3 regions of the Pelomonas margarita genome follow, and region 1 is predicted to be linked to each of the others. Evidence: riboswitches for the same ligand, from Rfam matches in the RefSeq annotation. Region 1 holds a riboswitch; each other region holds the start of a gene.
The links. A riboswitch is a leader RNA that binds a small molecule or an ion and turns the genes downstream of it on or off. The one in region 1 is predicted to bind S-adenosylhomocysteine.
Positions count from the first base shown of each region.

Region 2: it holds a riboswitch for S-adenosylhomocysteine, as region 1 does, so the genes downstream of both, ACG0Z3_RS11655 (MFS transporter) here and ahcY (adenosylhomocysteinase) in region 1, are expected to answer to the same signal.
Region 3: it holds a riboswitch for S-adenosylhomocysteine, as region 1 does, so the genes downstream of both, metH (methionine synthase) here and ahcY (adenosylhomocysteinase) in region 1, are expected to answer to the same signal.

Region 1 covers NZ_JBIGHW010000010.1:124,370-126,629, reverse strand. Annotated here, with positions in the region: gene ahcY (adenosylhomocysteinase) at 1-1,394, opposite strand, end outside; S-adenosyl-L-homocysteine riboswitch at 1,468-1,545, opposite strand; gene ppk2 (polyphosphate kinase 2) at 1,582-2,260, opposite strand, start outside.
Region 2 covers NZ_JBIGHW010000005.1:186,709-188,968, forward strand. Annotated here, with positions in the region: gene ACG0Z3_RS11655 (MFS transporter) at 1-1,026, opposite strand, end outside; S-adenosyl-L-homocysteine riboswitch at 1,040-1,117, opposite strand; gene ACG0Z3_RS11660 (NAD(P)/FAD-dependent oxidoreductase) at 1,191-2,260, shown strand, end outside.
Region 3 covers NZ_JBIGHW010000009.1:68,874-71,133, reverse strand. Annotated here, with positions in the region: gene ACG0Z3_RS16325 (HD-GYP domain-containing protein) at 1-1,145, opposite strand, end outside; S-adenosyl-L-homocysteine riboswitch at 1,229-1,299, shown strand; gene metH (methionine synthase) at 1,319-2,260, shown strand, end outside.

The sequences.
Region 1 (2,260 bases):
AACGGGCCGGCCTTGCTCACGCCGATGTAGGCCGCCTGCTCGTCGGTCAGTTGCGACAGCTGCGCGTTCAGCGTGGTCAGCTGCAGCAGGGCGACCTTCTCGTCCAGGTGCTTGGGCAGCACGTAGACCTTGCCGGCTTCGTAGCGCTCCTTGTGGGCGAACAGCTCGATCTGGGCAATGGTCTGGTTGGCGAACGACGAGCTCATCACGTAGCTCGGGTGGCCCGTGCCGCAGCCCAGGTTCACCAGGCGGCCCTTGGCCAGCAGGATGATGCGCTTGCCATCCGGGAAGATGACGTGGTCGACCTGCGGCTTGATCTCGTCCCAGGTGCAGTTCTCGATGGACGCGACGTCGATCTCGTTGTCGAAGTGGCCAATGTTGCAGACGATGGCGTTGTTCTTCATCGCCTCCATGTGCTCGCGGCGGATGACGTTCTTGTTGCCTGTGGCGGTCACGAAGATGTCGGCCTTGTCGGCGGCGTATTCCATCGTCACGACGCGGTAGCCTTCCATCGCGGCCTGCAGCGCGCAGATGGGGTCGATCTCAGTCACCCAGACCTGGGCCGACAGCGCGCGCAGCGCCTGCGCCGAGCCCTTGCCCACGTCGCCGTAGCCCGCCACGACGGCGATCTTGCCGGCCACCATCACGTCGGTGGCGCGCTTGATGGCGTCCACCAGGCTTTCGCGGCAGCCGTAGAGGTTGTCGAACTTGCTCTTCGTGACGGAGTCGTTCACGTTGATGGCCCGGAACTGCAGCGTGCCCTTGGCCGCCATCTCGTTCAGGCGCAGCACGCCGGTGGTGGTTTCTTCCGTCACGCCGATGATCTCGGCCGCCTTGCGGGTGTACCAGGTGCCGTCTTCGGCAACCTTCTTCTTGATGGCGGCGAACAGGATGCGCTCTTCCTCGCTGCCGGGGTTGGCCAGCACGGACAGGTCCTTCTCGGCCTTCTGACCCAGGTGCATCAGCAGCGTCGCGTCGCCACCGTCGTCCAGGATCATGTTGGGGCCTTCGCCCGGCTCGCCCTTGCCGGCGAATTCGAAGATGCGGTGGGTGTAGTCCCAGTAGTCCTCCAGCGTCTCGCCCTTGTAGGCGAACACGGGCGTGCCGACGGCAGCAAGCGCGGCGGCGGCGTGATCCTGCGTCGAGAAGATGTTGCACGAAGCCCAGCGCACTTCGGCGCCCAGCGCCTGCAGCGTCTCGACCAGTACGGCCGTCTGGATGGTCATGTGCAGCGAGCCGGTGACGCGCGCACCCTTCAGCGGCTGCGACGCGGCGTATTCGCGCCGAATAGCCATCAGCGCCGGCATCTCGTGCTCGGCGATCTTGATTTCCTTGCGGCCCCAGTCGGCCAGCGACAGGTCCTTGACGATGTGGGCGGGGAGGTTGGCGGTCATGACGGCTCCTTCAGGGAATGAAGCCGCTGGCGCGTGCCGGAGGAGAGTACATGGCTCACCCCGACCGTCGGTCAGCGGGTGAGCGCAGTTGCAGGGTGTCTGTTCCGAGCCTGGCCTCAAGGGTGCTGAGGTTGCAACGCTCCTCGGAAGCCACAGATTCTAGCGATGCTCGGCGTCGCGTGCGCGCTCAGCTCGCGCCACCCCCTGCCAACAAATCGTCGCCCGGCATGGAAACGAGTGCCGGCCGCCCGACGATGAGCGGGTCCACGGCGCCCACGCGCTCGGGTTTGCGCTCGGCGTAGGGCAGGCGGTTCAGCACGAAGCGCATCGCGTTCAGGCGTGCGCGCTTCTTGCAATCGCTCTTGATGACGGTCCAGGGCGCGTCGGACGTGTCGCAGTGCAGGAACATCGCCTCCTTGGCGCGTGTGTAGTCGTCCCACTTGTCCAGGCTGGCCATGTCGATGGGGCTGAGCTTCCACTGCTTGAGCGGGTGCAGCTTGCGCTCCTTGAAGCGGCGGCGCTGCTCGGCGCGGCTGACCGAGAACCAGAATTTGAACAGGTGGATGCCCGAGCGCACCAGTTGGCGCTCGAACTCCGGCGTCTGGCGCAGGAACTCCTGGTATTCCGTCTCGGAGCAAAAGCCCATGACCCGCTCGACGCCGGCACGGTTGTACCAGCTGCGGTCGAACAGCACGATCTCGCCGGCTGTCGGCAGGTGGGACACGTAGCGCTGGAAGTACCACTGGCCGCGTTCCACCTCGCTGGGCTTCTCCAGTGCCACGACGCGGGCGCCGCGCGGGTTGAGGTGCTCCATGAAGCGCTTGATGGTGCCGCCCTTGCCGGCCGCGTCGCGCCCCTCGAAGAGG
Region 2 (2,260 bases), on a different contig from region 1:
CAGCAGCGCCGTCGCACGGCCCATCTGCGCGGGCGGCACGGCCAGCGCGTCGACAAAGGTGGCCGGCCCCCGCAGAGCCAACGCGCCGCAGAAGCACATCCAGTAGGCCGCCACCGCCGCGTAGGTCAGCATGCCCAAAGCGGCGCCGGCCAGCGCCAGCCCACAGGCCAGTACCTGCAGCGAGGCCCCCAGCCGCACGATGCGCGCATGGCCCAGACGCTTTGACAGCCGACCTGACTGCGACGCACCCAGCATGAACGAGCCCACGCCCAGCACCTGCAGCAGCGGGAAGGCCTGCGGGCCCAGGCCCAGCGCGTGGTGCAGCAGCTGCGGCGCACTGGCCAGGAAGGTCAGCAGCGCGCCGATGCACAGCGCATGCGACAGGGCCAGGCGCAGGTAGCTGCGGTTGCGCAGGATGGTGGCGTAGCTGGCATCGTGGTCAAGGTTGAGCCCGGGCAGCTCGCGCGGCGCGATCTTCACCACCCAGGGCAACACCAGCAGCGACAGCGCCGCCAGCACCCAGAAGGTGCCGCGCCAGTCCACCACCTGCAGCATCAGCGCGCCCAGCACGGGGCCGGCCGCCGGCACGATGGCTTCCACCATCGAGATGGCGGCGATGCCGCGCACGACATCGGCATCGCCCAGCGTGGCGCGCACGACAGTGGGCGCCACGACGGTGGCCGCCGCCGCCGCCACGCCCTGCAGCAGCCGGCACAGCAGCAGCCACTCGATGCCCGGCGCCATCGCGCAGCCCAGACTGGTCAGCGCCAGCAGCGCCAGGCCGATCTGCAGGCACCGGCGCGGGCCCAGCCGGTTCAGCAGCTCGCCCCATAGCAGCTGCGCGCCGGCCAGGCCGGCGAGGTAGACGGCCACGGTGGCCTGAGCCAACGACACGCTGATACCCATGCCCAGCTGCAAGGCGGGCACGGCGGGCAGGTAGAGATCCATCGCGGCCATGCTGACGCCTGTGACGAAGGCCAACGGCAGGATGGTGCGTATGGACGCGGAAGGAGGGATAGCAGACACGAACAGCCCTGGTTCACAGAGGGCGCCCTTGTCCCGTCGTCGGCACCGAGCGTGGCGGAGACCGGGCTCCGTCGCAGCACCCCTCGGCGGGACGTCACCGCCACGCGGTGTGGCCGGATTCTAGGATCCTGCCGGGCTCGGGGTCGGGTGCTAGGCTCACCGGCATGGATCAAGTGGACATTGCCGTCATCGGCGCGGGCGTCGTGGGCCTGGCCATCGCGCGCGAACTGGCGCTGCGCGGCCGTGAGGTCGTCGTGATCGAAGCGGCCGGCGCCATCGGCACCGGCATCTCGTCGCGCAACAGCGAGGTCATCCACGCCGGGCTCTACTACCCGGCCGGCAGCCTGAAGGCGCGGCTGTGCGTGCGCGGCAAGGCACTGCTGTACGACTATTGCGCTGCGCGGGGCATCGCGCACCGGCGCTGCGGCAAGCTGGTCGTCGCGACACGGCCCGAGGACGTCGTGCGGCTGCAAGCGCTCGCCGCCAGCGGCGCCGCCAACGGCGTGGACGATCTGCGCCTGCTGGCACGCGCCGAAACGCTGGCCCTGGAGCCCGCGCTGCAGGCCGCAGGCGCGCTGCTGTCGCCGTCCAGCGGCATCGTCGACAGCCATGGCCTGATGACGGCGCTGCTGGGCGATGCCGAGCAGGCCGGCGCCATGCTGGCGCTGGCCAGCCCGGTGACCGGCGGCCGGCGTGACGGCGACGGCTGGCGGCTGCAGGTCGGCAGCGACTTCGCGATAGGGGCGCGGGTCGTCATCAACGCGGCGGGGCTGTTCGCAGCGCAGGTGGCGGCGTCGCTGGGCACACCGGCGCCGGCCTTGCGTTTCGCGCGTGGCCACTACTTCTCGCTGGCCGGGCGGGCGCCCTTCTCGCGCCTGATCTACCCGCTGCCGGTGGACGGCGGCCTGGGCGTGCACCTGACACTGGACCTGGGCGGCCAGGCGCGCTTCGGCCCCGATGTGCAGTGGCTGCCCGACACCGACCCCGCCACGCTGGCCTACGCCGTCGACCCGGCGCTGGCACCTGCGTTCGAGGCCGAGGTGCGCGGCTACTGGCCCGGCCTGCCGGCCGGCGCGCTGCAGCCGGCCTACAGCGGCATCCGGCCCAAGCTGGGTGGCCCGGGCGAGGCCGCGCCGGACTTCCGCATCGACACCGGCACGCCGGGCCTGGTGCAGCTGTTCGGCATCGAGTCGCCCGGGCTGACGGCCGCGCTCGCGCTGGCCGAGGACGTCGC
Region 3 (2,260 bases), on a different contig from region 1:
CTGGCGGCAATGGCCTGCGTGGCCAGTCGGGTGTCGCGCGGCACGGGGGTGGACAGTGGGCTGCCGCTCTTGCCGATCAGCACCGCCACCAGCGGCTCGTTGGCGCTGTAGCCGCGCTTGAACACCATGCCCACCTCGCCGTTGGCCAGCCGCACGATGGTGCCGGGCGGGTACAGGCCTACGGCCTTGATGAGGGCGGCGCCGGCCTCGTCAGGCTGGCCCAGTTCGTCCAGGAACACGGCGCGGGCCGCCGAGGCGCCGCTCATGGCCGTGCGGCTGCGGCGCGGGGACAGACGGGCGCCGAACAGGTCGATGCGGCGCAGCAGCCGCGCGAGCTTCTCGCCGTCGCTGCGGGCGGCCAGCGGGCCGGGGCCGGCGTCGTGGTGCAGGCGCACAGCGGTCAGCCAGACCTCGTCGGTCACACCGGCCTGGGCCAGCCGCTGCGCGGCGCGCTCGCCGTGGGCGCTGAGCGCGTGGCGCTGGGTGGGCGTGGCGCGGTCGGTCTGGCTGGCTAGGCGGTCATGCGCGGTGCTGGCACCGAGGTTCATCGTCAGCGCGGCGTTGTGCAGCGTCTCGCGCAGCGGCGCGGGCAGTTGCAGCTGCTGGGCGACGAGTTCGCACAGCGCCAGCGTCAGCAGCGCGTGGCGGGCGCTGTAGTCCTCGAAGGCCTGGCTGGTCTCGAACACCAGCAGCATCAGCGTGGCGTCGGGCTGGGCGTGCAGGCGCTTCAGCGCGGCGTCGCGCAGCAGGGCCACGCGGGCGGGGAAGTCGTTGTGCTCGCCATCGCGCAGCAGGTGGTGGGTGTGCAGCAGCAGGTCCGACCAGGCCTCCCGCGCGCCTGGCTCCGGCCGAGGGGCGGACGGCGGCTCCAGGCGGAAGCTGGCGTCGGCCTTGGCGATGTCGGCGATTGGCACGTCCTGCATCACCAGCGTGTCCAGCCGGTGGGCCAGCGCGCGCTGGTATTCCACGGTGTCTGCCGTGTTGACCCAGGCGCCGCCGGCCATGAGGCTGCGCACCAACGGCGAGTCGCGCAGCACTTGGCCGCGTGCGAACAGCAGCTTGCCGCCAGCGTCGAACAGGTCGTAGGGCAGCGTCATGCCCAGGCGCAGCGTGTGGGCGGGCAGGGGAATGAGGTCGGCGGCCATGGCGCCGCGGATTCTGCGGGGCCTTCGGGGGCTGCGACCCGCTCTTGAGCCCTGGCGAAGGCCTCGCTGCGTAGAATTCCCGGCTCTCCGAGGAGCGCTGCGACGGGTGTTCGGCCTGCCAGGCTCGGATATCGACGAACGGCGCTCATCGACCCTCAGCCCGAGCCGCCTCGATGACCATTTCGCCGCCCCCCCTGAAGCTCTCCGGCCTGGAGCCTGTCGCCATTGGCGAGGGCTCGCTGTTCGTCAATATCGGCGAGCGCACCAACGTCACCGGTTCCAAGGCCTTCGCCCGAATGATCCTGGCCGGCCAGTTCGAGGAGGCGCTGGCCGTGGCCCGCCAGCAGGTGGAGAACGGCGCCCAGGTCATCGACGTGAACATGGACGAGGCCATGCTGGACAGCCAGGCCGCCATGGTGCGCTTCCTGAACCTGATGGCCAGCGAGCCCGAGATCGCCCGCGTGCCGGTGATGGTGGACTCGTCCAAGTGGAGCGTCATTGAGGCGGGCCTGAAGTGCATCCAGGGCAAGGGCATCGTCAACTCCATCTCGCTGAAGGAAGGCGAGGACGAGTTCCGGCGCCAGGCGCGGCTGGTGAAGCGCTACGGCGCGGCGGCCGTCGTCATGGCGTTCGACGAGCAGGGCCAGGCCGACACCTTCGCCCGCAAGACCGAGATCTGCGCGCGGGCCTACCGCGTCCTCGTCGACGAGGTGGACTTCCCGCCCGAGGACATCATCTTCGACCCCAACATCTTCGCGATCGCGACGGGCATCGAGGAGCACGACAACTACGCGGTGGACTTCATCGAGGCTACGCGCTGGATCAAGCAGAACCTGCCCGGGGCGAAGGTGTCGGGCGGCGTGTCCAACGTGTCGTTCAGCTTCCGCGGCAACGAGCCGGTGCGCGAGGCCATCCACACGGTGTTCCTGTACCACGCCATCCAGGCGGGCATGGACATGGGCATCGTCAACGCTGGCATGGTGGGCGTCTATGACGACCTGGACGCCGAGCTGCGCGAGCGCGTTGAAGACGTGGTGCTGAACCGCCGGCCCGATGCGGGCGAGCGCCTGATCGAGATCGCCGACCGCGCCAAGAGCGCCGGCAAGGACGACTCG